Regions from separate parts of the Janthinobacterium sp. NKUCC06_STL genome, predicted to be linked through region 3. Evidence: predicted binding sites of a transcription regulator. Region 3 holds the regulator's gene; each other region holds the start of a gene.

Region 1 (7,939 bases), on a different contig from region 3:
TGCGTTGTTCATCGCATCCGAACTTTCGGCGGCCACGGAATCAAGGCGCTCGACCATTTCCATCGTCAGCGACGGATCGAGTTCCTTGAGCATGCTGCCCAGGGTGGCGCTCATGGTACCGGCGCCGATCAACAGCACGTCGACCGGTTTTTCGGACGAGGCCGGCGGGGTCTTGTTACATGCCGCCAGGATCAGGCACGACATCAAAAGTAATAGCGATTTACGCATACGTAACTCCGTTTATGAATACTGAAGGATGATTCTTGCGCGCCACCGTGGCGGCACCATCGCTGTATGAAATGCAAACAGCCAGCCGGAACGCCAGGGCGGCCGGACAGGTCAAGTCGATGGTGATAGGCATGCTGCCGCGCTCCGGGATATCCCTGGAGCAATATCTGGTGGCAAAGGTGCGGGCAATGGAAACAGGGGAATGGCAATAAAATCGCCGTCATGTCCAGTGCAAATATCAAGAGCGGCGATTTTATCACCGTTATTTGGCGCCGCCGGGCCGTGGCGGTAGTGGATAATACTTACTGCAGGGTATTAAATTGAGGTGACTATCGGGTCACGAAAGCGGCCACCAGACGGCAAAAAGGGCATCCTCGATGCCCTTTATTTATGTACGCGGTACAATGCCGGCTGCCCTTTAGCCATAGTCCTTCAGCCATGTTCAACCCCTCTTCCAACGATGTGCGCCGTTTCTTTTGCGACACCTTGCGCAAGCACCGCGCCCATGACATCCTCACGCCGATGGAAGCCATCGCGCTCGACTGGATCCTCGAACATCCCGAGTATGAAAACGAGCTGAGCGACGTCGAAGCGGCGCTGGCGCGCGACTATTCCGTCGAAGGGGGGCAAGCCAATCCGTTCTTGCACCTGTCCATGCATCTGTCGATCACGGAGCAGGTGCAGGTGGACCAGCCGCGCGGCATCCGCCCGGCCGTCCAGCAGCTGACCCAGCGCCTCGATTCGGCCCATGCCGCCCAGCACGAAGTGATGGAATGCCTGGGCCAGATGATCTGGGCTTCGCAACGCTCGGGTTTGCCGCCCGATACGGATGCGTACATCGACTGCGTCCGCAGGCGTTAACCGGGCCGCACCGCCTGCGGCTGCAGTACAGGTGCTTTCGGCGCCTTGCCCATCAACCCCAGCACCACCTGCAGCGCCATGGCCACCGCGCCGACGATGAAGACCACGTCGCCGAAGGTGCGTATCCAGCGCAGGTTCTGCAACAGCGGCTGCTGCATGAATGCCTCGCTGCGCGCATACCACAGGCCTTCCGTCACGCTGGCGTGGAACTGGATGATGCCAATCGGCAGCAAGCTGGTAAAGATCATCAGCACCAGTCCCGCATTCAAGCCCCAGAACGCCGTCTTCATCAAGGCAGGGCTGAAGCGGTAGTCGGGCCGCAGATAGCGCAGCACCAGCAAGGTAAAGCCCAGCGCCAGGAAACCGTACACGCCAAACAGCGCCGCATGCGCATGCACGGGGGTCGTGTTCAAGCCCTGGATATAGTACAAGGCCACGGGCGGGTTGATCATGAAGCCCAGCACGCCGGCGCCCAGCATGTTCCAGAAGGCGACGGCGACAAAACACATCATGGGCCAGCGCAACTGCTCCATCCACGGCGCGCGCTCCTTCAAGCGCCAGTTTTCCCACGCTTCATGCCCCAGCACGATCAACGGCACCACTTCCAGCGCGCTGAAGCTCGCGCCGATGGCCATCACGGGCGTGGTGGTGCCGGCGAAGTACAGGTGGTGGAAGGTGCCGGGTATCCCGCCCAGCATGAACAGCGAGGCCGACGCCAGGCTGGCCGTCGTGGCCATGCGCACCGACACCAGGCCCAGGGTCGAAAAGATGAAGGCCAGCGCCGTCGTGGCGAACACTTCGAAGAAGCCTTCCACCCACAGGTGCACCACCCACCAGCGCCAGTACTCCATCACGGACAGGTGCGTGCGCTCGCCGTAGAACAGGCCGGCGCCGTAAAACAGGCCGATGGCGCCGACGGATGCGGTCAAGAGCGCCAGCAGGTTCTTGTCGCCGCCCGGCTTGCGCAGGGCCGGCACGACGCCGCGCAGCATCAGCACGAGCCACAGCAGGATGCCGATATATTTACCGATCTGCCACAAGCGTCCCAGGTCCACATATTCATAACCCTGGTGCCCCAGCCAGAAATTCCACTCGGGCGGCATCACTTGCGCGATGGCCAGGTAGTTGCCGATGAACGAACCGACGACGACCGCGACGAGGGCCCAGAACAGCACGTCGACGCCGAGGCGCTGCCACTTGGGATCCTTGCCGCCATTGATCAGGGGCGCGAGGAACAGGCCGGCGGCCAGGAAGCCCGTGGCGATCCAGAACAGCGCGGCCTGGATATGCCAGGTGCGCGTGAGCGCATACGGGAACCAGCGCGACACGTCGACGCCGTAGAACTGCTGCCCTTCCACCGTGTAGTGCGCCGTAAAGCCGCCGATGAAGACCTGGAAGGTAAACAGCGCCACCACCAGAAACAGATATTTTCCCAGTCCCCGCTGCGAAGGCGTCAGCGCGAACGTGGTGAGCGGGTCGCGCGGGCCGGCGGCCGGCAGCGCTTCGTCGTGGTCGCGCAAGAAAGCCCAGCCCCAGACGAGGAAGCCCACGCCGGCCAGCAGCACCACCACGCTGGCAACGGACCAGACGAGGTTTTCGCCGCTGGGCTGGTTGCCGATCAGCGGTTCATGCGGCCAGTTGTTCGTGTAGGTTACTTTCTGGCCAGGACGCTCGGTGGCGGCGGCCCACGCCGTCCAGAAGAAGAACTGCGTCATCTGCGCGCGCCGCTCGGCGCTGGGCAGGGTGTTTTCCTTCATGGCGAAATGCTCTCGGCTGGCGTGCAGCGCCGGCGCGTCGGAGAACAGCTGGTCGTAGTAGTGCGCCGTGTTGGCAATCGCTTGCACGCGGCGCGGCGACAGGCGCAGCACTTGCGCATCATCGGTGCGGTTGCCCCGGTATTCCAGCTTGAGCGCTTCGCGCAGCGCCGCCTGCGCGGGGCCGTCGAGCGCCGCGTACGCCTTGCCATGCTGCTCTTGCGCGGCCAGTTCCAGCCAGGCCGTCAGTTCGCGGTGCAGCCAGTCGGCCGTCCAGTCGGGCGCCTGGTAGGCGCCGTGGCCCCAGATGGAACCGAGCTGCATGCCGCCGACCGATTGCCAGGCCGTCTGGCCATCGAGGATGCCCTCGCGGTCGAACAGCTGCCGGCCATCCTGCGCCAGCACTTGCGCGGGAATCGGCGGCGCCTGCCGGTAGACTTCCGTGCCGTAGTAGCCGAGCAGCGAAAACGTCACGATCAGCACACCGATCAGGGTGAACCAGAGTTTTTTATACGGACCCATGGGTCTTTCCTTTGTCAGTGCACCACGGCCGGCGCAAAGCGCTCGAACAGGATATTGTTTTCAGTATGGATATGCGCCATCAGGTCCTCGCGGAAGGTGCGCAAGCCCGTGTACAGCGCGCGCCAGGTGGTGCAGGCGCCGCCAGGTGCGGTGATGTCGTTCGTCATCGCCTCCATCGCGCGCAAGGCCACGCCGTGGTCGTCGTGCTCCATGCGCATCACGTTGATCGGTGCGCCGGCCCGGGGGCCCTGGCCGCGCACGATCATGGGGAACAGCACGTCTTCTTCCTTGCGCATATGGCTTTCCAGCTCCTGCGCCATGGCCGACAGGTGTTCGGCCAGCCCGTGCGGACAGTCGGCTCGGTCGCCATGCACCTGCTCGACCTTGCGCGCCAGGCGTATCAGCTCGGGCAGCTGCTCGCGGTGCACGGCGTGGTAGCGCGCCAGGATGTGCTCCACCAGTTCGGTGGCCGAGGCCTCCTGCCAGTCACGCTCGCCGCTGGCGTCAGTCCGTCCTGCCAGCAGTTTCAGTTCCTTGACGATGGGCGCCGTGTCCACGCCGGCCGCTTCGGCCGCCGCGCGCAATGTCTTGTTGCCGCCGCAGCAGAAATCCAGGCGGTGCGCATCGAACAGGCGCGTGGCGCCGGGGATGCGGCGGGCCAGCTGGCCCAGGGATTGTTCGATCAGTTCCATAGATACTCCTTGATGATGAATGTGGTGGTGTTATTGAACGGCGCCCGCGTGGTAGACGCCGGGCACGGCTTCGCCAGTCACTTCCAGCACGCCCACGGCGCCCTTGCCTGCGCGCGACAGCGCATGGTCGACCAGCAGATAGCTGCCAGGGTGCTGTACCTTGAGTTCGACGATGGTCGCGCCGCCCGGCGCCACGAGCGTCGTTTGCACGTCGTGTTTCGGGCTGCTGATCGAGCCTTCGCTGTACACCTTGTCGAAGATCTCGCCGATGATGTGGAACGATGAAATCTTGTTCGGGCCGCCGACGCCGAAATAGATGCGCACCGTCTCGCCGACTTTCGCCTGCAGTTTGTGCGTCTTGCTCAGGGCGCCCACTTCGCCATTGAAGACGTAGTAGTCGGGCAGCTCATTCGCCATTTTTTCCAGGTTCGGCTCCTGGTGCACGGGGGCGCCGTGCGGACGGCCCGTGTACATCTCGCCCTGCATCACGTAGTACTCGCGGTCGACTTTCGACAGGCCGCCTTCCGGTTCGACCAGGATCATGCCGTACATGCCGGCCGCGATATGCTGCGGCACCAGCGGCGTGGCGCAGTGGTACACGAACAGGCCGGGATTGAGCGCCTTGAAGGTGACGGTTTTTTCCTGCCCCGGCGCCACCTGCGTATGCTGTCCGCCGCCATGGCCGCCCGTCACGGCGTGCAGGTCGATCGAGTGGATCATCTTGCTGTCCTTGGCGTTGAACAGGGTCAGTTCCACCGTGTCGCCCACCTTCGCGCGCAGCATGGGGCCGGGCACCTGGCGATTGAAAGTCCAGTAGGTAAAACTGGTGCCGTCATCGAGCTTGCCCGGCAGTTCCACCGTCTCCATCCGGTATTTCAGGGTTTGCGGCGCGCGCGCGCCGATGGCGGACGGTACGGAGGCCGGATTGGCCGCCACGTTGACGGCCGAAGGATCGGGACCGCGCATCGGCGACGGTGCGGGCGTGTACAGGGCCAGCGCTGCGGCCTGGCTCGACTCGCTGGCGGCCTTCGGTGCCGCCGTCTCGGCCAGCGACGTGCCGCTCACTTCGAGCTTGCCTTCCATGCCGATCTGGCGGTGACCGGGGATCGAACAGTAATAGGTGAACGTGCCGGCGCGCGTGACCTTGAAGCGCACGGTGGTGCTGCCGCTATTGGCGCTGAACTTGGCGGATGCGACGTTCAGTTCCGGGATCAGCAGATCGTGCTCGGCGCCTTCGCCGCTTTTCAGCACGAGTTCCACCGTGTCGCCCACCTTGGCCGCCAGCACGGGGTTGACCTGGCCCTTGGCATCGATGAACACCATCTTGCCGTCGACGATATTGGTTTGCAGTTCATAGCGCTTGACCGCAGCGGTAGCGGGTTTGGCGGCGGTGGCGGCGGCGCTGGCCGGCAGGCTCGCCTGGGCTTGCACGGACAGGGGCATGGCCAGTACGCAGACGGCGGCGGCGATGGCGCGGAGGGAGGGAGTCGTTTTCATCAAGCTTTCCTTGGTCTTGTATGCCGGTTCGGCACCCTTACCTAGGCAATCCGTGTGCCAGGAAAAACTTGTTTTAAATCAACGATTTGAAAAATGCAGGGTCGGTATGACCCTCTTTGGACGTGGTCCGTTGTACCCTGTATGGTACTTATGACCACCACCGCCATCCACCTGCTGTTACTGACCGACCTGGTCGCCGACCTGCCCGTGGCCGTGCGCCTGCAACGACTCGTCGGCAGCCTGCGCGCGCACTTCGGCTGCGAGGCCGTGGCCTTGCTGAAAATCGACGGCGAACACCTGCGCCCCGTGGCGATGGCCGGCCTGGCCAGCGATGCGCTGGGACGCCGCTTCGCCGTCGCCGACCATCCGCGCCTGGCCGCCATCCTGCAGCGGCGCGGCGTGCTGTGCTTCCATCACGACAGCTCCCTGCCCGATCCCTACGATGGCCTGATCGCCGAGCGGGCCGGCGAACCGCTGCCCGTGCACGACTGCATGGGCATGGCGCTGGACCTGGAAGGCGAACGCTGGGGCGTGATCACGCTCGACGCGCTGCAGGTGGGCACCTTCGATACGCAGGCGCAGCGCGACCTGGGCGAGCTGGCCTGCGCCATCGAGGCGGCCGTGCGCGTGACCCGCCTGGAGACGGAAATCCGCGCCCTGCGCCTGTCGGGCGGCGCCATGCTGGCCGATGCGCAGGCGCCGCGCGAGGAACACGATTTCGTGGGACAAAGCAGCGCCATCATGCACTTGCTGCACGAATTGCAGGTGGTGGCCGATTCCGAACTGCCCGTGCTGCTGCTGGGAGAAACGGGCGTGGGCAAGGAGCTGTGCGCGCACCGCCTGCACCGGCTGTCGCGCCGCGCCGGCAAGCCTTTAATCCACGTCAATTGCGCGGCCTTGCCCGAGTCCCTGGCCGAAAGCGAATTGTTCGGCCATGTGCGCGGTGCGTTTTCCGGCGCCGTCAGCGACCGGCCCGGGCGTTTCGAGGCGGCCGAAGGGGGCACCCTGTTTCTCGATGAAGTGGGGGAATTGCCATTGTCGATACAGGCCAAGCTGCTGCGCACCTTGCAAAATGGCGAAATCCAGCGCCTGGGCGCGGATCGGCCGCGCCGCGTCAACGTGCGCGTGATCGCCGCCACCAACCGCAGCCTGCGCGAACATGTGCGCGACGGCTCGTTCCGCGCCGACCTGTATCACCGTTTATCCGTGTATCCCGTGCCGATTCCGCCGCTGCGCGAGCGGGGCAATGACGTGCTGCTGCTGGCCGGTGGTTTCCTTGAGCTCAATCGCGCGCGCCTGGGCTTGCGCAGCCTGCGCCTGTCCGCCGCGGCGGAAAACGCCTTGTGCCATTACCGCTGGCCGGGCAACGTGCGCGAATTGGAACATGTGATCAGCCGGGCCGCGCTGAAAGCCGTGATCCGCGGCGCGGACCGCAAGGATATCGTGACCCTGGAAACGGATATGCTCGACCTCGATGCGCTGGAAGCGCCGGCCGGCACGGACGCGCTGCCGCTGGCGCCAGCGTGCGGCACGCCGGCGGCATCGCCGCTATCGATGCATCAGATCGTGGAAGCGAGCCAGCGCCAGGCCATCCGGCAAGCGCTGGTCCTGCATCAGGATAACTGGGCCGCCGCCGCGCGGCAATTGGGACTCGACGCCAGCAATTTACATAAGCTGGCGCGCCGCGTCGGACTGAAGAACACCTAACCAAACCTACTGCGCGTCGGTATAGGCAACCTGCGATGCTCACTGTGCTTCAGCACAGTTCCGCGTCTCGGCCGCCTCTCCCTTCCGCTCGCTACGGTTTTGTCAGGTGTCAGAACAACCAATCAATCCGGCGCTACAACTCAGCGGTGGGTCACCAGGCTGCTCGGCAGGCTGTGGAAGTAGGCGGCCAGGTCCTTGATGTCCTGGTTGCTCAGCGGTTTTACCTGGCCCGTCATGATGGCGTTGTTGCGGCCGTTGGGCTTGTCGCCCCGTTTATACGCGGTCAGGGCGTGTTCCAGGTAATCCTTGTGCTGGCCCGCCAGTTTCGGGTACGACGGGTCGATGGGCGAACCGTAATCCTTGCCGTGGCAGGTGGCGCAGCTGTATTTTTCGGCCAGGGCTTTACCTGTGTTGATATTGCCGGCGGCGCTGGCGGAAAACGAGACGGTGGCGCAAACGAGGGCGGCGAGTAATTTTTTCATCGGGCTGGTCCTCAGTTCGTCTTGGCTTGTTGCGCATAATACGCGGCGACATCGGCGATATCCTGGTCCGACAGGCTGCTGGCGATGCCCTTCATGCTGGGGTGTTTGCGGTCGCCCTTCTTGTAGGCTTGCAGCGCATTCTCGATATATTTTGCCGGCTGGCCGCCGATCATCGGCACCTGGAATACTTCAGGGA
Region 2 (7,939 bases), on a different contig from region 3:
CCTGGCATATGCCTTGATTATTCTCATGCCGTGGAACCTGCCCCTGTGGTGGCAACTGCACCGGCTGCGCTTTGCCATCGAAGTCGATTGCGACGCGCGCATGCTGGCGCACGGCCACGCGCCGCGCGACTATGCCATCGTCCTGCGCCAGCACGGCCAGTACTATTCGGGCCTGACGGGCGCCTCGCCCATCGTGCTGAACGACCCACGCGCACTGCGCCGGCGCCGCCATCTGATGGCCAGATTTACGCGGAACCGGGCGGCGAACTTGCTATAGTAGCGGCAACGCCGCGCGGCAAGCCCGCGCTCCCGGCTCCCCCCTTCGAAATCAGAGAGATACCATGCTTTACCTGCTTGCCATCGTGATCGTCATCGCCCTGCTGTACTACGTCTTCAGTGGCCGCACGCCCGTCAAACCGCTGCACAAGCCGCTCGTCTCGGTGCGCCAGTACGTGCCGGCGATTCCTGCGGGCGCCCCCGCGCACCACTGGAGCGACGAGGGGCGCTTTGCGTCGGAAGTGGAAAACGAAGCGATGTACCAGAGCGCCATCGCCAAACTGGCCGGCGAGCATGGTCCCGGCAATGCGGAAGAAAAATGCCTGGCCCTGCTCGTATGCGACGACGCCAACCCGTTCCAGGACAAGGCCATCGCCGTCTTCATCGACGGCCTGCTGGTCGGCTACCTGTCGCACAACGACGCGCTGCGCCTGCGCCGCAACCTGGGTCGCATGGACCTGGTGGGCCAGCTGACTTCGTGTGACGCCGTCATCCGCGGTGGCGGACTGTGGAATGGCAAGCGCCTGTCATATGCCGTGTGGCTCGATCTGCAGCCGTACAACTAATCCTCACTACACCGCGCGCGCCTGCCTGATGGCGCGCGTGGCGATAAAGCTGGGCAGGTATTTTTCAATTTCAAAGCGCGGGTGGGGATGCATTTCCTCGTGATACCCCGCCAGCACGAAGCCCGCCGCCAACTGGCCGCCGATCTGGCTGTCCAGCCCGTGACCGAAGATCAGCGCATCGCCCTGCTCCATGCGCAATGCCAGCGCATCGGCGTCCATATCCTCCAGATCCGAATACGGCAGCACGAAACGGGGCCGTATCAAGCCCTGCTGTGCCCATTGCGGGTCGCGGTCGCCGATGAATACGGCCGGATTGAAAAAACTGCTCAGCAGCACGCCGCCATCGGCCAGCACGCGCGCGCATTCGCGCCATACGGAGCCGATGTCGGGCACGTACTGATTCGATACAGGATGGACGATGAGATCAAAACTGGCGTCGGCAAAACGGCTCAGGTCGCGCATATCGCCCTGCACGGTAGCCAGCTGCAAACCGTCACGTTCTGCCACCATGCGGTCTTTCGCCAGTTGCTGCCCGGACAAATCGAAGACGGTCACGTGCGCGCCGGCGGCCGCCAGCACGGGCGCCTGCTGCCCGCCGGCGCCGGCCAGGCACAGGATACGCTTGCCTTGCACCTCGCCCAGCCAGCCGGCCGGCAAGGGGCCGGGCGTCAAATGAATTTGCCACTGCCCGGCACGCGCCGCGGCGATGGTGGCGCTGTCGACAGGCTGCGACCATGGGCTGTTCTGTGCAGCCTGGGCATCCCAGGCTTGCTGATTATGCTGCAAGAAGTTGTTACTTAAAGGCATAGTCATCCTTTCAGAAAAAACAGGACGCGAATGTAGCATGACGCATGGCAAGGCGTCGCACCTTGCAAAAAAACCACACAATTCCTGATGGCAACTTCCTCGTCAGCACCGCCATTCCACGGGCACGACAAGGTGAGCGCCCCACTCATCCCCCTGGAAATGACTTGCACGACAGGGAAAATAATTACAATTAAGATATTTGTTTCCGGAAATCTGGTAAGGTAATCCGCATCGATCACCCGCCGTGGCGGCAGGCGCCCACGCCAGCGCCAAACGCGTCACCTGTTTCCTACGATGATACCTGCCAGCGTCCAGCACCTGTTCCATCTTCCCGCCGACCCGGCCCAGTTGCAGCATGGCCAGCATGCGCCGGGACTCGTGCTGCTGTCGCTCGTGATCGCCATTTTCACGTCGTGGATGGCTTTCCAGATGACGGCGTACAGCCGCGCGCAGGCGAGCATCAGCCGCCGCTTGCACCTGCTGTGCCTGCTGGCCGGCAGCCTGGCGCTGGGCTGCGGCGTGTGGGCCATGCATTTCATCGGCATGCTGGCCTTCGAGCTGGGCACCAGCGTCGCCTACGATCCCGGCCTGACCCTGCTGTCCATCGTGCCCAGCGTGGCGGCCTCATTCGTCGCCCTGGCCACCATCAGCCGGCGCGCCGTCACGGCGCCGCTGCTGCTGCGCAGCGGCTTGCTGGTGGGCCTGGGCATTGGCGCCATGCATTACACGGGCATGCACGCCATGCGCATGGGCCTGTCACTGCGCTACGATCCGCTGCTGTTCGCGCTGTCGCTCGTCGTTGCCGTAGCGCTGGCCACCCTGGCCCTGTGGATACGTTTCGGTCTGCGCGGCTGGAGCAGCCGCGTAGCCTCGTCGCAGCGCACGCTGATCAGCGCCTGCGTCATGGGCTCTGCGATTGCCGGGATGCATTACATGGGCATGCAGGCGGCCCGCTTCGTGGGGACGATTCCCCCAGGCAATGATGCCGATGCCAACCGGCCCATGCTGGTGGTCAGCGTGACCCTGCTGACCATCGCCCTGACGATCCTCGTCGCCTCGGCCGTGGGCATCTTGCGTTACCGCGAACTGTTTCGCCACCTGAACCAGAGCGAACACTGGACCCGTTCGCTGCTGACGAGCACGGTCGACGGCGTCATCACCATCGACCGGCACGGCAACATCGTCGACTTCAACGGCGCTGCCGAGCGCATCCTCGGCTGGCGATCGGCGGAAATTGTCGGCCGCCATGTCAGCGTGCTGGTCAGCGACGTGCGCCAGTCGGAACAGCACGGCCTGCTGCACTACCTGCGCACGGGCGAAGGCGAGGCGGTCCACACCAGCGAGGAAATCATCTACCTGCGCAAGGATGGCGCCCCGGTCGCCGTGCAGCGCTCGATGGCCAGCGCACGCCTGGCCGACCAGGATTTATATGTGCTGTTCATTACGGACATCAGCGAACGGCGCGCCATGCTGGCCGCCCTGCGCGAAAGCGAGCAGCAGTTGCGCTCGCTGATCGGCAATATTCCCGGCATCGCCTTTCGCTGCACCACGGCGGAAAACCAGCCCATGCTGTTCATCAGCGATGGCGTGGAAGCCGTCACCGGCTATCCACCCGCCGACTTTCTCGGCGCCGTGCCGCGCCGCAGCATCACGGGACTGATCGCCAGCGAAGAGCGCGCCTACGTCATCGACGTCTTCAACCGCAGCGTCGCCAGCGGCGAGCCCTACCTGCTCGAATACCGCTTGCTGCATGCCGACGGCACGGCGCGCTGGCTGTGGGAGCGGGGCACCGTCGTGCACGATGCGGCCGGCGCCGTGCGCTGGGTCGACGGCGTCATCCTCGACATCAGCGAACGCCGGCAAATGGAGGAAGACTTGCGCATGGCCAAGGAAAAAGCGGAGCTGGCGGCCGCCACGCGGGCCAGCTTTGTCGCCAACATGAGCCATGAAATCCGCACGCCGATGAATTCCATCCTCGGTTTCACGGATGTGCTGCTCGACTCGCCGCTGGCGCCGGAGCAGCGGCGCCACCTCGACACCGTGCGCCAGTCCGGCCGCTCGCTGTTGCGCCTGCTCAACGAAGTGCTCGACACGGCCAAGCTGGACAAGGGAGCCGTGGCGCTGGAATTGCGCGACTACAGCCTGCTGGCGCTGGTCGATGAACTGGCGTCCACGTATGGCATCCACGCGCGCGCCAAAGGCTTGCGCATGGAGGTGCAGTACGACCCGCAACTGCCGGCCGTGCTGCATGGCGACGAATTGCGCATGCGGCAAGTGCTGGGCAACCTGCTCGACAACGCCATCAAGTTCACGCCCGGCGGCGGCGTCAGCCTGACGGCGCGCCGCGACGATGGCCAGCTGCACCTGCTGGTGCAGGACAGCGGCATCGGCATCCCCGCGGAACGGCGCGACGCCATTTTTGATCCGTTCGTGCAGGCCGACGCATCGACCACGCGGCGCTTTGGCGGCACGGGCCTGGGCACCACCATCAGCCGGCAGCTGGTGACCCTGATGCAAGGGCGCATCTGGGCCGACGCCGCCTTGCCGCACGGCAGCGTGTTCCACGTCATGCTGCCCTTGTTGCCGGCACGCCAGGCGGCACTGCCCGCCAGCGAACGCCGCAGCGTGCGCCTGCCGCCCCTGCGCGTGCTGGCCGCCGACGACGTACCGCAAAACCTGGAGCTGCTGAGCTTACTGCTGGGCAAGCGCGGCCACACGGTGATCACGGCCGGCGATGGCGCGCAAGCCCTGCAACTGGCGCAGCAGGACGACTTCGACGTGCTGCTGCTGGACTTGCAAATGCCGCGCATGGATGGCCTGGCCGCCACGCAAGCCATCCGCGCCGCCGCCCTGCGCGATGGCCGCCCGTGCGTGCCCGTGATCGCCATGACGGCCAGCGTGCTCGATGCGCACCGCAAGGCGGCGCGCGCGGCCGGCATGGACGGTTTCGCGACAAAACCCGTCGAATGGCAGGCGCTGTCGCAGGAAATCGCCCGCGTGCTGGGCCTGGCGGCGGACCCGGCCGACGCCAGCCACGCGCCGGCGCCCGCTGGCGGACGGGTCCTGCACCATGCGGGCGCCCTGCAGCGCTGGGCCGGCAACGACGGCGCCTACCGCGCGGCGCTGGCCCGTTTCGGAATCGAGCATTCCCGCCTGCCGCCGGCCCTGCTGGCCGCCATCGAGGCGCGCGAGCATGCAACGCTCTTGTCTCAGAGCCACAAACTGCGCGGCATGGCGGCCAACCTCGGCCTGGAGCAACTGGCCGCCAGCCTGGCGGCGCTGGAGCAATGCTGCGCCAGCCCCGGTCCCGCCACGCCCCAGCAGCTCGACGCATCGCTGGGCACCCTGCTGACGCAATGGCCGGCGGCCCTGGCCGCCATCGCCCGGCTGGCGCCGCCTGCCTTGCCGGCGACGACAGCAGCGGCATCAGCGGCTGCCATCGACGCGCCCGCCGCCCGGCAAGCGGCCAGTGCACTATTAAGCGCCTTGCGGCGCGGCGAACTCGATGACGCGGCGCAAGCACAGTTGCAGCACGCCATGGGCGCGCAAGCGGATGCGCTGGCGCCGCTGTTGCATGCCATCGACGACTTTGATTTCCCCCTGGCACAGTCGCTGCTGCACGACTTGCTGCACACCTACGCCCCGGAGCCCCCATGAATGCACCCGCCCGGCCCGTGATTCTCGTCGTCGACGATGAGGCGGCCAATTTGCAGCTGCTGCGCCAGATCTTGCAAAACGACTACGCGCTGCTGTTCGCCAAGGATGGCGCGCGGGCGCTGGAACTGGCGCAGCAGGAGCGCCCGGCGCTGGTCCTGCTCGACGTGATGATGCCCGGCATGAGCGGCCACGACACCTGCCGCCAGCTCAAAGCGGCGCCGCGGACGGCCGCCATCCCCGTCATTTTCGTCACGGCCCTGAACGACATGCGCGACGAACTCAGCGGTTTTGAAGCGGGCGCCGTCGATTACATCACCAAGCCGCTCAGCCCCGCCATCGTGCGCGCCCGCGTGCGCACGCACCTGTCGCTGGTGCGCATCGACGAGCTGAAGGAAACGCGGCTGCAGATCGTCCAGCGCCTGGGTCTGGCGGCCGAATACAAGGACAATGAAACAGGCTTGCACGTGATCCGCATGAGCCATTACGCGCGCCTGCTGGGCGTGGCCGCAGGCATGGACGAGGCCGCCGCGGACGACCTGCTGCACGCGGCGCCCATGCACGATGTGGGCAAGATCGGCATCCCCGACCGCATCCTGCAAAAGCCGGGCAAGCTCGACGCCGACGAATGGGCCATCATGCAGACGCATGCGCGCATCGGCGGCGACATCATCGGCGAACATGCCGAAGGCGGCATGCTGGCGCTGGCGCGCGCAATCGCCCTGTCGCACCATGAAAAATGGGATGGCAGCGGTTATCCGGACGGCTTGGCGGGCGAAGCGATTCCGCTGGCCGGGCGCATCGTCGCCGTGGCCGACGTCTTCGACGCGCTGACCTCGGTGCGTCCGTACAAGCGCGCGTGGTCAGTACTGGACGCCGTGGGCTATCTGCAAGCGCAACAAGGCAGCCATTTCGATGCGCGCCTGGTCGAGCTGTTTGTGCAGGAACTGCCCGCCATCGACGCCATCCGGCTGCGCTGGGCGGAGAAAGCGGAACACCAGGCGCAGGCTTGAAGAGGGAACTCCCGCCACGGCCAGCGTTGTTGCGTCACACAAACAAGTGCCGGACAGATGGCGCCGGCGCCGATGCAGACCACTGGAAGGGCAAGGAGTTCAATGCCATTATGGCTGGCTGCGGGCCAGGCATTTTGACGCGCATCAAACAGCTCGCAATTTCCTGGCTGTGGCCTTGCAGATGGCCATGGCCCGTATTTTTTTGACCCATATCAAGCCCAGCATAAGAAAAACGTCCGCCAGCACGGCAATGCTGGACTTGCCCCTGTTGCCGTTCTAGCCTTGTTGCCATCCTGACTAGCGAATGACACCATGGCCTATAAATCCATCCTCGTCCACGCCGACCTGTCGCGCCATGCGCCGCAGCGCATCGCCATCGCGGCGCGGCTGGCGCACGCGCACCAGGCGCACCTGATCGGCGCAGCCATGACGGGCCTGTCGCGCTTTTACGTGGAAAACAACCGCGGCATGCGCGGCGGCGCCGTGGCGGCGCAGATTTCAGCCCTGCACGGGCAGGCGGAACAGGCGCTGGCCCAGTTTGAAACGCTGGCGCGCCAGGCCGGCGCCGCCTCGCTGGAACGGCGCCTGATCGAAGACGATGAAGATGGCGGCATGGCCGTCAGCGCCCGCTACAGCGACTTGACGGTGCTTAGCCAGCACGACGACAGCGAAGCCCTGCCCGGCGCCATGAGCGACCTGGTGCCCTACGTGATGCTGAACGCGGCCCGTCCTGTGCTGATCGTGCCGCGCAGCGGCCAGTTCGCGCAAGTGGACAACACCGTCGTGGTGGCCTGGGATGGCAGCATGGAAGCGACGCGCGCCATTGGCCACGCCCTGCCCCTCTTGCGCGCGGCGCGCCTGGTGGTGCTGGCCCTGCTGCACCCGCCGGCCGGCCACGCGCAGCCGGCGCGCCACCCGGGCGCCGACATCGCCGCCTACCTGAGCCGCCATGGCGTGCCCGTCGAAGTGCGTTCGGCCACCACCACGGGCGACATCGGCGCGGCGCTGCTGGCCATGGCCGCCGAAGTGCATGCGGACTTGCTGGTGATGGGCGGCTACGGCCACGCGCGCTTCCGCGAAATTTTATTGGGCGGCGTGACGGAAACGATCTTGCGCCAGATGACGGTACCGGTGCTGATGGCGCATTGACGTCAAGCGCGCCATGTTTATTTGCTAAATAGCTATAATTGCCTGATTACTTACCTCAAGGCAATGTACATGAAGCAACAACTGCTCAACTGGAGTAGCACCCTGGCGCCGTTCGGCAGCGACCTGCTGTGGACGGTCCTGCCGTGGATGCTGCTGTATGGCGTGATCGGCTTTGTGCTGGCGCTCGGCATCTGCTACCAGCTGGCCAGAAAATGCCTGCTGGTGCGCCGCCCGCCCGCCTGGCATGTGGCCGCCAAGCTCAGCTATGTGTTGATCCTCGTCGCGCTGCCGCTCCTCGGTGGCGGGTTTGGCGCCGTGCACAGCGTGCACCGCGTCGTCAACCAGGCCCTTGAGCGCGACCTGCAGCCGGTGGTCGAAGCGCAGATGCCGGCGCTGCGCGTCTACCTGGAACAGCAGGTCAGGCTGATCGCCCCGGGCCAGGCTATCAGCATGCGCAGCCTGATCGAACCCTTC
Region 3 (7,939 bases):
TTACCTGCTGGTATTGCTGGGCCGGCGCGGTACCCTTGGCATCTGGCTGCAGGATAACTTCGGCATCAACCTCATCTTTACGTGGCAGGGCGCCGTCATCGCTTCCACGGTGGTGGCCTTTCCCCTCGTCTTCAAGCCTGCGCGCGCCGCCTTCGAGGCCGTCGACGGCCAGCTGGAGCAGGCGGCCCGCGTGCTGGGCATTTCGGAAATGGCGATCTTTTTCCGCGTCACGTTACCGCTGGCCTGGCGCGGCATCCTCGCCGGCGTGCTGCTGGGTTTTGTGCGCGCGCTGGGTGAGTTCGGCGCCACCCTGATGGTGGCCGGCAGCATTCCCGGCAAGACGCAAACCCTGTCGGTGGCCGTGTTTGAAGCCGTGCAGGCGGGCAAGGATGACTTGGCCAATACGCTGGTCTTGATCACCTCCCTGGTCTGTATCGTGGTGCTGCTGACTGCTGGTCGCCTGGCGCCCGGGCGCGTCGCTCATAAATGACCACTATGCAACTCGACCTCGACCTCCGCGCCACCTTGCGCTCCGGCAAACGCCGTTTCGACCTGCAGGTGCGATGCACCTCCGGCAGCCAGCGCATCGCCATGTATGGCCCGTCCGGCGCCGGCAAGAGCATGACCCTGAAAGCCATTGCCGGACTCTTCACGCCTGATGCAGGCCATATCCGCCTGAACGGGCGCACCCTGTTCGATTCGGCCGCCGGCATTAATCTGCCGCCGCAGCAGCGCAACGTCGCCTACCTGTTCCAGGATTACGCGCTGTTCCCGCATCTGACGGTGCGCCAGAACGTGGGCTTCGGCCTGGCGCGCGGCTGGTTCAACCCGCGCGCGCGCGAAAAATTGCAGAAAGTCGAGCATTGGCTCGATGCCTTCCACTTGCAGGAACTGGCGCATCAGTTCCCCGACGAGTTGTCCGGAGGCCAGCGCCAACGGGTGGCGCTGGCGAGGGCACTCGTGGCCGAGCCGAGCGCGCTGCTGCTCGACGAGCCGTTTGCCGCCCTCGATCCGGCCCTGCGTGTCAAAATGCGGCTGGAACTGAGCCAGTGGCAACAGCGCCTGGACGTGCCCATGATCCTGATCACGCACGATCCGGAAGATGCGCGCATCCTGGGCGAGCACGTGCTGTACTTGCGCGACGGACAGATCGATAACAGGGAAGACCACATGGCATTGGGTGAACGCATTGGATAAAATCGGCTTGCAAGGCTCGGTATGGATGACGGTGGGCGGAGAAAACCTGGGCGGCGCCGGCCGGGTGGAATTGCTGGGCGCCATCGCCGAATGCGGTTCCATCACGCAGGCGGCCAAGCTCGTCAAGATGAGCTACAAGGCGGCCTGGGACGCCATCGATGCGATGAACAACCTGGCTGGCGAACCGCTGGTCGAGCGCCTGACGGGCGGCAAGGGCGGCGGCGGCACGCGGCTGACGCCACGGGGGCGCCAGCTGGTCGACAATTTCCGCATCATCGAGCGCGAGCATGCCCGCTACCTGCGCCAGTTGGGCAGCCAGGCCGAAGGCATCGCCGACGACCTTTTACTCATACGGAGAATGGCCATGAAAACGACGGCACGCAATCAATTCCTGGGCAAGGTGGCCGAACTGAAACAGGGCGCCGTCAACGACGAAGTCACCCTGGAATTGCCCGGCGGCCAGCACATCGTGGCCATCGTCACGCAGGGCAGCAGCGCCAGCCTGGGCCTGGTGCCGGGCGCGGAAGCGTTCGCGCTGATCAAGGCTTCGTCCATCATCCTCGTGGCCGACAGCGAAGGCGCGCGCTTTTCCGCGCGCAACCAGCTGGCCGGCACGGTCACGCGCGTGCAGACGGGGGCCGTCAACACGGAAGTGGTGCTGGACTTGCCGCGCGGCGGCACGATTGCCGCCATCATCACGAATCAGAGCAGTACCGACCTGGGTATCGCGCTTGGCAGCAGCGTGACGGCGATGTTCAAGGCGTCGAGCGTGATTCTGGGCGTACCCGCATAAGTGCGTAGGTCGGATTAGCGCTTGCGCGTAATCCGACATGATCCGCCAACAATGTTGTCGGATTACGCGGCGTGCCGCCGCTAATCCGACCTACCTTTTTAATCTTTTAGCCTCGACAACCAATCCGCCGCAGCCGCCAGCGCCAGTTCCAGCTCCTGCGCCGTGTGCGCCAGCAGGCTTGGGACTTCGTCCAGGCGGCCAGCATCGATGGCTTCCTCGGTGGCGAACGCGGCGCGGATCAGGCGTTTCGTGCCCAGGGTGCCGACGGAGCCGCGCACGCTGTGCAGGATGCGCGCCACGTCGCTGTGGCGGCCAGCCTGCAACGCCGTTTCGGCGTCGCGCACGGGCGTCATGCCCTTGTTCAGCGCGTCTTCCACCATGCGCCGCAGCACGCCGCGCCCCTTCGCGTCGCGTCCCATCACGCGCATCAGCGGCGCCATGGAAAACACTTCCTCATCGGCAACTGTCACCGGCTCGGCCGTCTGCACTGGCGGGCGCTTGGGCAGGTGGCGCAGGATGACTTCCATCATCTCTTCCACCACGACGGGCTTGGCGATGAAATCGCTGATGCCGGCCGTCATGCAGCGCTCGCGCTCGGACGCCAGCACGCCGGCCGTCATGGCGATCACGGGCAGGCCCAAGCGCAGTTCCGTGCGGATGATGTGGGTGGCGCTGAAACCGTCCATGACGGGCATCTGCATGTCCATCAGCACGATGTCGTAGCGCAGCGCTTCCGTGCGCAGCCGTTCCACGGCTTGCAAGCCGTCGCCCACCACGTCCAGGGTGGCGCCCATGTGTTCGAGGATGCCGCGCGCCACGGCCTGGTTCAAATGATTGTCTTCCACCAGCAGGAAATGCACGCCGGCCAGTTCCGTGCCCAGCGGCTGGTGCAAGATGCGCTGTTCGCCGCCGTCGTCCTTGGCGATCAGCGCCTGGTGCAGGGCATCGAACAGGCTCGATCCCGTGATCGGCTTCATCAGCACGACGTCGGCCTCGGCCGCGCTGGAGATTTCCTCCAGGTGGTTGCGGGCGAAGGCGTTGACCATCACCACGATGGGCTGGCGCTGGCCGCTGGCCGCCTGGCGGATGGCCTTGGCCGTGGCCAGACCGTCCATGACGGGCATGTGCCAGTCGGCCAGCACCACGTCGTACGGTTGCTGCTGCGCCAGCCGTTCGCGGTACAGTTCGATGGCGGCAAAGCCGGAGTCCACTTCGTCGGCCAGCCAGCCCCACGCCTCGATCAGCTTGACGATCAGTTCGCGCGTGGTGCGGTTGTCGTCGGCCACCAGCAGGCGCAGCTGTCCCAGAGCCGGCGTGCGCCGCGTTTCCGCCGGTTGCGCCAGCATCTCGAAGGGCACGCTGAACCAGAAGCGGCTGCCCTTGCCTTCGCTGCTGGCGACGGCGATGTCGCCGCCCATCATGTGGATCAGCTGCTTGCTGATGGCCAGGCCCAGGCCCGTGCCGCCGAAGCGCCGCGTGATGCTCTGGTCACCCTGCGAAAACGCGGCAAACAGCTGCTGTTGCTGCAGTTCCGTCATGCCGATGCCCGTGTCGCGCACTTCGAAGCGCAGCCAGGCGCGGCCGCTCTCGCTCTTGCTCTCGGCCAGGCTGACGGCCACTACCACTTCGCCGCTCTCGGTAAATTTGATGGCGTTGCCGGCCAGGTTGACGAGGATTTGCTGCAGGCGCTGGGCGTCGCCCACGAGGCGCCGCGGCACGTCGGGTTCGACGGCGATGGCCAGTTCCAGCTCTTTTTCGCCCGCATTCATCGTCATCGTCGTGGCCAGGGTATTCATGACTTCGTCGAGGTCGAATTCGACGGGCGACAATTCCATGCGGCGCGCCTCGATCTTCGAATAGTCGAGCACGTCGTTGAGGATGCCCAGCAGCGACTGGCCCGCCACGCGCACCATGGTCAGATACTTGCGCTGTTCCGTGTCGAGCCTGGTATTGCCCAGCAAATACACCATGCCCAGCACGGCATTGAGGGGCGTGCGGATTTCATGGCTCATGTTGGCCACGAAATCGCTCTTCGCGCGGTTGGCCGCCTCGGCCCGGTCGCGTTCCTGCTCCAGCTCCGCCGCGCGCGCTTCGAGTTCCTGCTGCAGGCGGTCGCGTTCGCTCATCAGGCCGTTGAACGCTTCCGTCAGTTCGCCGATCTCGTCGCGCTGCTGCACCGGCACGGGGGTAAAACGGCTGCCGCTGGTGCGCAGGGCCAGCAGGGTGTCGCGCAGGCGCACCAGCGGCGACAGCAGGCGCACGGTGACCCAGCCCAGAACAAAGGCGGCCAGCAGCGAGGCGAGGATGCTCCACAGCACCAGCCGGTACAGCACGCCATCGAATGGTTCGAAGGCATCGTCGACGGGCAGCGAGCTGGCCAGCAGCCAGTTCACCGATTTCAGGCGCTTGAAACTGTTGACTGCCGTGATGCCGCGGCTGTTGGTGCTGACCATGCTGCCTTCGCCATCTTCCTTCAGCAGCTGGGTCGTCGTCAGGTTGGCGTTCGGCTGGCGCGGCTGCAGCAAGCGGCTCGTATCGGGGTGCAGCACGTAGCGCGGCACGGCGCCGCGCGTGAGGATGAAGTAATAGCCGCTCTTGCCGACCTTTTCCGAGCGCAAACGCCCCAGCAGATTGTCCTTGTACAGGCGCAGCACGCCGATCACCACGCCGGCCACCTGGCCATCGGCGGTGAGCACGGGCGCCACCATCTGCACGATGGGCATGCCGCTCGACTTGCCCAGCATCGGTTCGGTGATCATGGGCTGGTGCGTGCGCAGCACGGTCTGGAAATACTCGCGCTCGGCAACATTGATGCCGGCGCGCCCCGGCACTTCCGGCATGTCGGCCACGACGGCGCCTTGCGCGTCGAGCACCAGCACGTCGTCGAACAGCACCAGCATCGAGCGGCGCGAATAGTATTCGCGCAATTGGGCGGGCCGGGCGATCAGTTCCGGCGGCTGCTGCCGGGCCGTCAGGGTGACGATTTGCAGCAGCATGCCCAGCTTGTCGTCGAGCTCGGCAGCGGTGCGGCTGATCAGGGATGACTGCTGGCTCAGCAGTACTCGGGTGAAGTCGTCGCGCATGTGCTGCACCTGGATCATGGTGACCAGCGCGATCATGGCGATCGAGGTCAGGCTGGTGGCCAGCGCGACTTTTGCTTTGATGCCGAGAGGCTTCATGATTTCCTTTTCAGTACCGGACGGCACAGGCGGCAAGTAATGCTGTCAGGAATTTTCCTATCAATACCCCAGCTTGGCAAGCGGCGCCGCGCAAATTGCCCTCCCCGCATGGGCTTTTGACGATGTTGCCATATAATTAAAGGCTGGACGTCGTTTATTCAGCGAAATTGCGGTGAAATTGGCACACGGCAACCCTGTATGCAGTAAACTTGTTGTTGCATTTTCTAAAAGGTACCGACATGACTGAAGCGCTACTCACTCCAACCTTGCCTACAGTGAACGTGGAAGCGTTGCGTGCGCGATGCTCGACCTGCAGCATGCATCAATTGTGCCTGCCGATGGGCCTCGATATGGGCGACATGGACAGGCTGGACCAGATCATCGGCCGCCGCCGCAAGATCGTGCGCGGCGCCTCGCTGTTCCGCATCGGCGACTCGTTCCAGAACCTGTACGCGATCCGCCTGGGGCACTTCAAGACGTACCAGATCAATCCCGGTGGCGAAGAGCAGGTGACGGGTTTTCAGATGGCCGGCGAACTGCTGGGCATGGACGCCATCAGCGCCGACCGCCACCACTGCAATGCGGTGGCGCTGGAAGACAGCGAAGTGTGTGAAATCCCGTTTTCCAGCCTGGAACAATTGCTGGGCAATATGCCGACCCTGCTGCGCCATTTCCACCGCATGATGAGCCAGGAAATCACGCGCGAGCAAAGCGTCATGCTGTTGCTGGGCAATATGCAGGCGACGCAGCGTTTTGCCGCCTTCATCGTCAACCTGGCGTCGCGCTATGAAGCGCGCGGCTATTCGAGCAGCAAATTCCAGCTGCGCATGTCGCGCGAGGAAATCGGCAACTACCTGGGCCTGACCATCGAAAGCGTCAGTCGTTTATTGTCGAAATTCAAGAAGGAAGGCTGGCTGCGCGTCTCGAACCGAGAAATTGAAATCTTGCAGCCGGCAAAACTGAAGGCCATCACGGCCGGTACCGACGTCTGCAAATAAGGCCTACAGCTCTTCATCGGCGTGCAGCGCGATGCTGCGTTGCAGCGGCCAGGTCCAGATGCCGGACAGGCGCCACTCGCGTTTGTCGTTTTCCACCAGCACTTGCCAGCGGCTGCGCTCGAGCATCGGCAGCGCCACCGAGAAATTGCCGGCCGCATCGGGCCGCACCAGCAGCTTGATGTCCTTTTCCGGCAGGGTCGCATGCGCCAGGTGCAGCTGCAGCGGGCCCTGGTATGCCTTGCCGAAGCTGTGCACGGAACCACTGAGGCGCGCTGACGCCACGTCGTAGGACAAGCTGGTAGCCATCGCCAGGTCGCTGGCGATCGTGTCGCGCTTCAAATCCTGGTTGATCGCCTTGCCCTGCTTGTAATAATCGCCCACCACCAGCGCATCGGGCTGCGTAAACGCGATATAGCCCATGAAGCTGCCGACGACCACGGACAGGCCGGGGCCGATCATCAGCAGCCATGGCCAGCGATGCTTGTACCACGGTGCAACGGGGGCTTGCAGTTTCAGACTGTCGGACATGGTATTTCTCCTGTGTAAACGGCCAGTCCCCATGCGGGAACCGGCCTTCCTGCTTTAACGCGGCACGATGAATACCGCGCTTTCGCGCACGTGCAGCGAGGGATTGTCCAGCGATTGCAATTCGATCGCAATCTTGTTCGAACCCTTCTCGCCGACGCCGTGCGGCACGCGCAGGCGGATCGGCCAGCCCAGCGTTTCCGTCGGCTGCAAGGTCACTTCTTCGCGCGTCAGCAAGGTCAGGCCCGGCAAGCCGGAAGCGCTGATCTTGAAATGCTGGCTTTGCTCCGAGGTGTTCATGATCTGCAGGCGGTAGACGTTTTCGATCATGCCGTCTTCCACTTCGCGTCCCATCGAACCGCGGTCGCGGATCACGTCCATTTTCAGGGGCGTGCGCAGGGCCAGCGACGTACATACGGCGATGATGATCAGGGCCAGGATGGAAGTGTAGATCAGGACGCGTGGGCGCATGGCGCGCTGGCGTATCTGCTTCGAATTGAAGTTGTTTTCCATCGCATGGTCGGTGCTGTAGCGTATCAGGCCACGCGGCCGCTCGACCTTGTCCATCACGCTGTTGCAGGCATCGACGCAGGCGGCGCAGCCGATGCATTCATACTGCAGGCCGTTGCGGATATCGATACCGGTCGGACACACCTGCACACACAGGGTGCAGTCGATGCAGTCGCCCAGCTTGTCGTTGTTGCCGGCCTTCTTGCTCATGGCGCCGCGTGGTTCGCCGCGCTTGGCATCGTAGGTGATGATCAGGGTGTCCTGGTCGAACATGGCGCTCTGGAAGCGCGCGTAGGGGCACATGTATTTGCACACCTGCTCGCGCAGCCAGCCCGCGTTGCCGTAGGTTGCCAGGCTGTAGAACAAGACCCAGAACCATTCCCAGGGACCGAAATTCAAGGTGGTCACCGACTGCGCCAGTTCCTTGATCGGCGTGAAGTAGCCGACAAAGGTAAAGCCCGTCCACAGGGCGATGGCGCCCCATGCCAGGTGCTTGGCCGTCTTCTTGAACGCCTTGCGCACGGAGGGGCCCTGCTTGTCGAGGGCCATGCGCGCGCTGCGCGTACCCTCGATGCGGCGTTCGACCCACAGGAAAATTTCCGTGTATACCGTTTGTGGGCAAGAGAACCCGCACCACACCCGCCCGGCAATGGCCGTGACGAGGAACAACAAATACGCACAGATGATCAGCAGGGCCGCCAGATAGATGAAATCCTGGGGCCACAGCACGACGCCGA
Region 4 (7,939 bases), on a different contig from region 3:
CTGAGCGCCAGATGCGTGGCGGGGACGGGAACAGCCTTCTCGCCCCCGCAACTGACATACTATTAATGCATATGCCAATATGAGCAATGTTTGCAGAAACAAGCTGCGCCCAATTACCTGACACCTTTAAAACCATGAAAAACATCACTGTAGAATATCGTCATAATTTTCCCCTCGATCCGCTCGATGTCGTGCGTGTCTTCGATCAATCCGGAATCAAGCGTCCTACCGACAATCTCCCGAGAATCGCGCGCATGTTCGCCGCGCCTTGCCTTTTGCTGTCGGCCTGGGTGGATAATGAGCTTGTGGGTCTGGCCCGGTCACTGACGGACTATGCCTACTGCTGCTATCTGTCGGATCTGGCCGTCAACAAGCAGTACCAGGGGCTGGGTATCGGCAAGGAACTTGTCAAGCGCACCCAGGCCATCATCGGCGACGAAGTCTCCTTGATACTGCTCTCCGCCCCGGATGCCATGTCTTACTATCCGACGCTCGGTTTTGAGCCTGCCGGCAATGCCTACGTCATCCGGCGCAAATATTGAGCGCCCTATGAAACCCGTCTACACCCTTGCCGAGGCCCTGGCGAAAGACCCCAGCCGCGTCGCCAAAACCCAGGCCCTCACCCGCGACAGTTCCAGACCCCACATGGGCCTGAAAGGCAGTCACGGCCTGTTCGCTTCCGAAGCCTGGTGGGAAAGCATCGAGGCCAGGCGCCTCCAGACGCAAATCGTGACGGGCAGCATCGAACGAACGTATTTCGCGGGCCAGGACAGCCGCCGTGGCGATCAGGTCAACAGCTTCACCTTGCGCCTGGCGGATGGCTCGACAGTCGACGAAAGCATCTACACGAATGACAAGCAGGACACCAGGCTGTTCGTGCCTGGTGCCATGGTGACGATGGTCTACGTGCTGGATGAGCTGAAGGCGCAGCCGGCTGTCGACGGCGGTGTCAATTACGCGAGAACCGTGCTGGAAGTGGCCATATCCGTCAGGAAAGATCCGGAATAGGGGGCGGCGTCATGCCGACGCTCCATTTTCTGCACAAGCTTGACATTGGACAAGTTCCCAGCCGAAATTCGTTTGACCGCCCCCCACGCCAGGTCTAGAGTCAACCAGGAACCCTCAACCGACCACGATCGCCTCCCATGGCCAAGCCTTTTCCCTTAAACCCCAAGAACCCCGAACGCATCTGCTGGGGCTGCGACAAGTATTGTCCGCCGGACGCCATGCGCTGCGGCAATGGTTCCGAACGCACGCAGCATCCGATCGAGCTGTTTGGCGAAGGCTGGAATGACTGGGGACTGGCGGCGGCCGACAAGGCCGATCAGGACGAGAACAAGCCTTGACGGCAAGCGTACCACGCGGCGCGCCGCTACAATCGCCTCATCGCCCATTCATCCGAGCCGAGTAAATACCCATGCAAGAAACCCTGTCCCGCTGGCTGGCAAGCAGCGCCGGCGATTGCCCATTCGTCGAGCACCCGGCCGTGCACACGATCGATGAAGCACTGATGCACGTGCCGGCCATGCCTGGCCTGATGGTCAAGAATCTATTCGTGCGCGATGAAAAGGGCCGCCGGCATTTCCTCGTCATCGTGCCCTTCGACAAGCGCATCAACCTGGCGGCGCTGGGGCGGCTTTTGCCAGCCAGTAAGCTGAGCATGGCCTCGCCAGAACGCTTGCTGCAGCACCTGGGCATCATGCCTGGCTCCGTCAGCCTGTTTGCGCTGATCCACGACAACGCGCAGGCGGTGGAACTGGTGCTCGACCAGGCCGTGTGGGAAGCGGATGCGGTGCAAGCCCATCCGCTACGCAACACGGCGACAGTGGCGCTGTCGCATGCCACGCTGGTCAATTTCCTTGCCTATACGGGGCACATGCCCCGCATTCTGGACGTGCCGGCGGCGAGCTGAAAGCTCCGTTTCAATGCCCGGCCACGGGCGCGCCGCCGCTGCGCCGTCCCGGCCGGAAACCGTGTTCGCGGGCCGACCAGGCGACGAGAAAGGCCAGCATGAGCAAAGCCACCATCGCCCACGGGAAAGCGTCCGCGCCCCAGGTTTCCAGCAGGGCGCCGCCCACCACGCCCGCGGCGGCAATCGCGCCATTCCACGCCACCACATTCATCGACAAGGCCACGTCGGCGCCGCTGCCGGCCGTGTCGGCCAGCGCCGTTTGCAGCAGGGTGGCCGCGCCACCGAAGCTCAGGCCCCAGACGGCCATGCCCAGGTAGATCACAAAGGGGAGGTGCGCTGCGAGGCCCAGCACGAGCGCCGTCGCGGCGAACACGGCCAGGCTGGCCAGCACGGTGGCGCGCAAGTGGCGCTCGACCAGCCGGCCCGTGATCCAGATGCCGGCCATGGCGGCGGCGCCGAAGACGAGCAGCACCAGGTCGATTCGCTGCGTCAATCCTGCCGGCGCCACGAACGGGGCGATGTAGGTGTAGAGAATGTTGTGCGCCAGCATCCAGGCGATGACGACGGCCAGCACGGGGCGCACGCCCGGCGTCGTGAAGACGCGACGCAGGGGCAGGCGTTCATGCACGGACTGGCCCGGGTAGTCGGGCACCTTCGCCAGCACCCAGGCGATCAGGATCAATGTCAGGGCGGAAATGATCCAGAACGCGGCGCGCCAGCCGACCAGGGAACCGAGCAAGGTGCCCAGCGGTACGCCCAGGGACAGGGCGACGGGCGCGCCCACCATGGCCAGCGCCAGGGCGCGGCCTTGCTGATGGGGCGCCACCATGCGCCGCGCATAGCCGGCCAGCAAGCTCCACGCCAGTCCGGCCGCCATGCCGGCAAAGAAGCGGGCCGCCAGGGTCAGCCAGTAGTGGGACGACAGGGCCGTGACGGTATTGAACACGAGAAAGCCAATGATGGTCAGCAGCAGCACGTTGCGGCGGCGCCAGCCGCGCGTGGCGATGGTGAGCGGAATGGCTGCCAGCAGGGAGCCGAGCGCGTAGGCCGTGACCATTTGCCCGGCCAGCGCGGCGCTGACGCCGAGGCCCGCGCTGATTTGCGGCAGCAAGCCGGCGGGTAAGGTTTCAGTCACGATGCAGATAAAACCCGTCATGGCCAGAGCCAGCAGGCCGGCGACGGGGAGGCGATCGGCCAGCGCAGGGCTGGTTCCGGTGGTGAGCGTAGCGTGATTCACGGCAAACATCCTTGTCAAGTAATCGGGCGCAGGAATCCCCCGACCGTTATAGCGGTATATATGTATCGATCGGTATAAATATAGGCGATGGCGTGCCGCGTTGTCAACGACTTCTGTATCGAGTAGTATGTAAGTAGCGTATGAGCAGATGAGAAGGAGCGATGGATGGCGCAAATGGGACGGCCGCGCACGTTCGACCGGCAGGCAGCGGTCGAGCAGGCCATGTTTTTATTCTGGCAGCAGGGGTATGAATCGACGTCCTTGAGCCAGCTCAAGGCGAGTCTAGGCGGCGGCATTTCCGCGCCCAGCTTTTATGCGGCGTTCGGCTCGAAGGAAGCGCTGTTTCGTGAGGCGGCGCAATGCTATCTGGACACGTTTGCCCGCGTGACGGAATGCTTGTGGGACGATGGCCTGGCGCCGCGTGCGGCCATCGAGCTGACCTTGCGCCAGTCGGCCCGCATGCAGTCCGAGCCGGGCCATCCACCCGGCTGCATGGTGGCGCTTGGCTGCATGAGCGCGCCGACGGCCGAGCATGCGGCCGTGGCTGCACCGCTGACGGCTTCGCGCGCCCGCACCCGCGCCGGCTTCGTGTGCTGCGTGGAGCGGGGCATGGCCAGCGGCGAATTGCCGGTTGACACAAATGCGGTCGCGCTGGCGTCCGTCTTCGACAGCTTTTTATCGGGCGTGTCGATTCAGGCCCGCGATGGCGTTGGCTACGCCGTGTTTGACGCTGCCATCACGCAGTTGATGCGCGTGTGGGATGCCCACCGCTTGACCGCCTAGGCCGTAAAGCGAAACTCCAGCACATCGTCGCCATATTTGTCCGTCTCGCCCGTCGCCGTCCAGCCCAGGTAACGGTAAAAGCCGTAGGAGCGCGAGGCGGGATCGCTGGAACAGCCGAGGAACAGCCGCTGGTGGCCCTGCGCGCGCAGTTCCGTCATCACCAGTTCCAGCAAGGTCTTGCCGATACCGAGGCCCTCGAATGCCGGCAGCAGGGCCAGGACGATGATTTCGCCCGTGTCGCGCTCGCCAAAGCAGTAGCCGACCAGCTGGCCGTCGTGATGGCAGACCTGGCCAGGCAAGCTGCCCGAGCGCATCATTTCCGCCCAGGTGACGGCCGTGATGCCCACTTCCGCCAGACGTTCTTTTGGGATGGCGTTTTGCCGTGTCTTGCCGCGCAATGTGATGAACGCGGGCGTATCTTCCGCCTTGGCGGCATGGAAAGTAATCGATGCTGGATGTGTCGTCATGTGTTTTATTTATTCAATGGTGTCGGATGGCAGGATAAATATCATTCCCAGGGTTTGCGCATGGTTTGCGCGTGACGCTGCCAGTCAAGTACTTTTGTATTCTCGATGGCCTGCTGGCCAGGATTGCCGCTGTCGATGATTTCATCCTTGACGATGATCAAGGCGTCTTTTTCATTCAAACGATATTCCCGATAGCGCTCGCAATCCTGTTCGCGCCGGGCGGTGGCGATTAATTTGTCAGCCCGCCATGCATAGCTGTCTTCATAAAAGCATTGCGCTGCGCAGCCGCAATTGGGGATGCCGCCTTTGATTCCTTGATCGGCCATGCTGATATCCAGATTCGGAATCGCTGACAAGGGTTGATTGAAACGGTATTGCTTCGCCGGCGCATCCCATAGCCACACATCGGAACAGCGGATGCGCCCCTGGCTATCCGTGTAACCGGTCACCCACAGGTCGGCATGGCCGTCGAAATTCATGTCGACCAGCAGCGCGTGCAAATTGCCCGTGCCGCTGGTGTTGCAACTGCCATGGATCCACTGCCTGCCGACTTTCAGCTGGTAGGTCTGTTTTTCATCGTGATTCGCATAACGGATATCGGCCGCTTGCCGCACTTTTCCTGTCGTGGCTTTGTCCAGGTGCAAGGTGCCGCAATAAGCCGAGGTGGAAATCACGGATAAAAGCAGCGATAAGGACAAGACAGTCAATTTCATGGCGATATTCTTGGGCGGGTACTGGGAGCCAATGTGGGGCACAATGCCCCGATTGCATCAGGCGGAGAATGATGATAACGCATGATTTGGGCAATGCGCCACACCGTTTCCTATCGTGCATTCTGCGCGGAACAGTGCTGTGTACAATGCCCAAAAATCCCCGAATAAGGAATTCTGATGACATCCTCTCCTGAAACCTTGAATGAAGCGGGCATCCTCGCGTATAACGATCATAATTACACCGAGGCGTTCAGGCAATTCGACGCGGCCGCGCGCTCCGGCGATCCGGCCGGCCAGCATTTATTGGCCAGCCTGTATTACCAGGGCCATGGCGTGACGCAAGACTTGCCGAAAGCGGTGGAATTGTTCACGGCCGCCGCGCAGGCGGGCTTTCCGCCATCGCTGGCCAATCTGGCCCTGATGTATGCGAGCGGCGATGGCGTCGCGCAAGATACGGCGCAAGCGCTCGCGTATGGCCGCCAGGCGGCCGAGGCGGGCGATGGCCAGTCGCAATTCAACCTGGCGCAGGCTTACCGCAAGGGCGATGGCGTGCCGCAAGACTTTGCCGAGGCGGCGTTCTGGTACAAGCAGGCGGCCGAGGCCGGTTCCCTGTCGGCGCAGAATGAATACGGTTTGCTGTACGCGCAAGGGCAGGGCGTGGAACTCGATTACGTGCAGGCGTACGCGTGGATCGCCATGCCGGCCGAGGCGGGCAGCGCGCAATCGATCAAGAATCGCGATCAGTTGCTGGAAATCCTCACGCCGTCACAGCAGCAGGCGGCGCGCGCGCTGGCCGCTGAATATGCGGCGCAGTACGGCGTCAATCCCCACTAGATTTCTTTGCCGGCAGCTTGCTCAGCACACCGGCCGCATCGAGTTCATAGCTGTCGAAATCGCGCGCGAGGAATAGTTCGCCCGAGTAATGCAGCCGGGCCTCCGCTTCCAGCTCGGCCATGCCTTCCGCATGGTGATAGCGGGCGCTGAAGTGGGTGAGGATCAGGTTCGGCAAGCGCACCGCTTCGGCGAACTGCGCCACGCGCTGTACGGAACTGTGCGTGGGGCCGGGACCCACTTTCTGCAACATCGCTTCCGTGTAGGTGGCTTCATGCACGAGCAATTGCGCGCCGGCACAGGCGTCCGCCAGCAACGACGGCGTGTCGTTGTCGCCGCCGATCACTACCGTGGCGCGCTGCGTGTCCGTCTGGCGGAAAGCGCCGGCCGCGAGTACCGTGCCATCGTTCAGGATCGCATCCTGGCCCGCTTGCAACTGTCCCCAGGCGGGACCGGGCGGCACGCCGGCCGCCAGCAAGGCCGGTTTGTCCAGCTTCCACCGGCTCGTTTCCAGCGCAAAACGATAACCGACGCTCGGCGCGCGGTGCGACAGCGCATGGCGTGAGATGGTCAAGCCCGCTTCCTCATGCACGACTGGCGCGCTGTCCACGTCGATGTGGATCAGCGGATACGTCAGGAACAGTTCCGTGTGCAATAGCGTCGCGTCGATCCAGGCCTTGATGGCGGCCGGGGCGATCAGCAGCAAGGGCTTCTTGCGCCCCGTCATGGAGGCGCTGGCCAGCAGGCCCGGCAACCCATAGCTGTGGTCGCCATGCACATGGGTGATGCAAATGCCCACCAGGTCGTGCACGGACAGGGGGATGCGCTGCAGCCGGTGCTGCGTCGCTTCGCCGCAATCGATCATCCACCAGTCGCGGTTGTGCGTGGTTTGCAGGGCCAGCGACGTGACGTTGCGGTGGCGCGTGGGCACGCCGGAAGACGTGCCGAGAAAGGTCAGTTTGAACATGCCCGCATTATGCGGCAGGCGTGCCCGCTTGCCAATGTTCAGCCCACCGGTGGCACCTCGTCTGCCGTGTAGTCGACAAAGCCGTCGCGGCGGCAAAAGCTGGCCAGTTGCATGCCGGCCTGGCGCGCGATGCGGATGGCCAGCGAGGTGGGCGCCGAGATGGTGGCGACGAGCCCGATATGCATGCGCGCCGACTTGCGCACCAATTCATAGCTGGCGCGGCTGGACAGGAAGACGAAACCGTCGTGCATGGCGATGCGGTGCAGCGCCAGGTAGCCGATCAGTTTATCCAGGCCGTTATGCCGGCCCACGTCCTCGAACACTTTCACGATGGCGCCCTCGGCCGTGCACCAGGCGGCCGCATGCACGCCGCCCGTCTTGTGCATCAATTCCTGGTAGGGCAGCAGTTCGCGCGCGGCGCGGCCGAGGATGGCGCTGCTGGCGACCAGCGGCGGCAAGGGGCGCGTGATTTTTTCCGGTACCAGATCCAGTAAGGCCAGGCTTTCGATGCCGCACACGCCGCAGCCCGTGCGTCCGGTCAGCGCGCGGCGGCGGGCCTTGAGCTTGATCAAGTCCGGCTGGGCGATGGTCAGCCGCACTTCCGCGCTGTCCGCGCCGCAACACACATCGAGGTCGTAGATGTCGCGCACGCTGCCGACGATGCCTTCGGTCAAGGTAAAGCCGACGGCGAATTCCTCCAGGTCGCGCGGCGTGGCCATCATCACCGCGTGGGCGATGCCGTTGTAGACGAGAGCCACGGGATATTCCTCGGCCACCATGTCGTGGCCCGCCGTGGCCACGCCGGCCTGGTGGCGCACCATGGGAACTTCCAGGTAACCGTCGCGTTCGATGGTGGTGATGTCGCATTCCATGATGTGTGTTCTCCCGTTAATTGATTTGATAGCGCGGGCAAGGCCGTATCGAAGGCGGCAGCGGGTCGCCGTTCAATTCCAGCAGCGAGCGTTCCGTTTCCCGCGTCATGGCGTTCAGGGCCAGGCAGTTGGGCGCGAGGCCGAACGGTTCGGCGAT

Evidence for each region. The regulator FNR, encoded in region 3, switches genes on or off when oxygen is low (the NO sensors DNR and NnrR bind a similar motif). The targets are predictions, from matches to a motif close to TTGATNNNNATCAA.
Region 1: nirK (copper-containing nitrite reductase) is a predicted target of FNR. The motif match lies at 5,623-5,636, and genes of this name have one in related genera.
Region 2: KO539_RS07805 (universal stress protein) is a predicted target of FNR. The motif match lies at 6,519-6,532, and genes of this name have one in related genera.
Region 4: KO539_RS17795 (DUF3079 domain-containing protein) is a predicted target of FNR. The motif match lies at 1,048-1,061, and genes of this name have one in related genera.

What each region holds. Positions count from the first base shown of each region.
Region 1 is NZ_JAHKQY010000001.1:1,546,926-1,554,864, forward strand. It holds gene mqo (malate dehydrogenase (quinone)) at 1-228, opposite strand, end outside; gene KO539_RS07040 (hypothetical protein) at 264-440, shown strand; gene KO539_RS07045 (DUF1841 family protein) at 667-1,089, shown strand; gene KO539_RS07050 (nitric-oxide reductase large subunit) at 1,086-3,365, opposite strand; gene ytfE (iron-sulfur cluster repair protein YtfE) at 3,380-4,057, opposite strand; gene nirK (copper-containing nitrite reductase) at 4,088-5,554, opposite strand; gene norR (nitric oxide reductase transcriptional regulator NorR) at 5,705-7,261, shown strand; gene KO539_RS07070 (cytochrome c) at 7,402-7,743, opposite strand; gene KO539_RS07075 (cytochrome c) at 7,755-7,939, opposite strand, start outside.
Region 2 is NZ_JAHKQY010000001.1:1,714,498-1,722,436, forward strand. It holds gene KO539_RS07780 (M56 family metallopeptidase) at 1-277, shown strand, start outside; gene KO539_RS07785 (hypothetical protein) at 342-842, shown strand; gene KO539_RS07790 (class I SAM-dependent methyltransferase) at 849-1,655, opposite strand; gene KO539_RS07795 (MHYT domain-containing protein) at 1,944-5,306, shown strand; gene KO539_RS07800 (two-component system response regulator) at 5,303-6,316, shown strand; gene KO539_RS07805 (universal stress protein) at 6,629-7,465, shown strand; gene KO539_RS07810 (hypothetical protein) at 7,535-7,939, shown strand, end outside.
Region 3 is NZ_JAHKQY010000003.1:60,424-68,362, reverse strand. It holds gene modB (molybdate ABC transporter permease subunit) at 1-490, shown strand, start outside; gene KO539_RS12835 (sulfate/molybdate ABC transporter ATP-binding protein) at 487-1,197, shown strand; gene KO539_RS12830 (TOBE domain-containing protein) at 1,223-1,990, shown strand; gene KO539_RS12825 (response regulator) at 2,089-5,169, opposite strand; gene fnr (fumarate/nitrate reduction transcriptional regulator Fnr) at 5,409-6,167, shown strand; gene KO539_RS12815 (FixH family protein) at 6,171-6,695, opposite strand; gene ccoG (cytochrome c oxidase accessory protein CcoG) at 6,750-7,939, opposite strand, start outside.
Region 4 is NZ_JAHKQY010000005.1:127,814-135,752, forward strand. It holds gene KO539_RS17785 (GNAT family N-acetyltransferase) at 135-542, shown strand; gene KO539_RS17790 (hypothetical protein) at 550-1,008, shown strand; gene KO539_RS17795 (DUF3079 domain-containing protein) at 1,146-1,346, shown strand; gene KO539_RS17800 (prolyl-tRNA synthetase associated domain-containing protein) at 1,418-1,912, shown strand; gene KO539_RS17805 (MFS transporter) at 1,923-3,158, opposite strand; gene KO539_RS17810 (TetR/AcrR family transcriptional regulator) at 3,315-3,932, shown strand; gene KO539_RS17815 (GNAT family N-acetyltransferase) at 3,929-4,399, opposite strand; gene KO539_RS17820 (hypothetical protein) at 4,441-5,112, opposite strand; gene KO539_RS17825 (tetratricopeptide repeat protein) at 5,290-5,946, shown strand; gene KO539_RS17830 (ribonuclease Z) at 5,933-6,910, opposite strand; gene fdhD (formate dehydrogenase accessory sulfurtransferase FdhD) at 6,949-7,782, opposite strand; gene KO539_RS17840 (bestrophin family protein) at 7,799-7,939, opposite strand, start outside.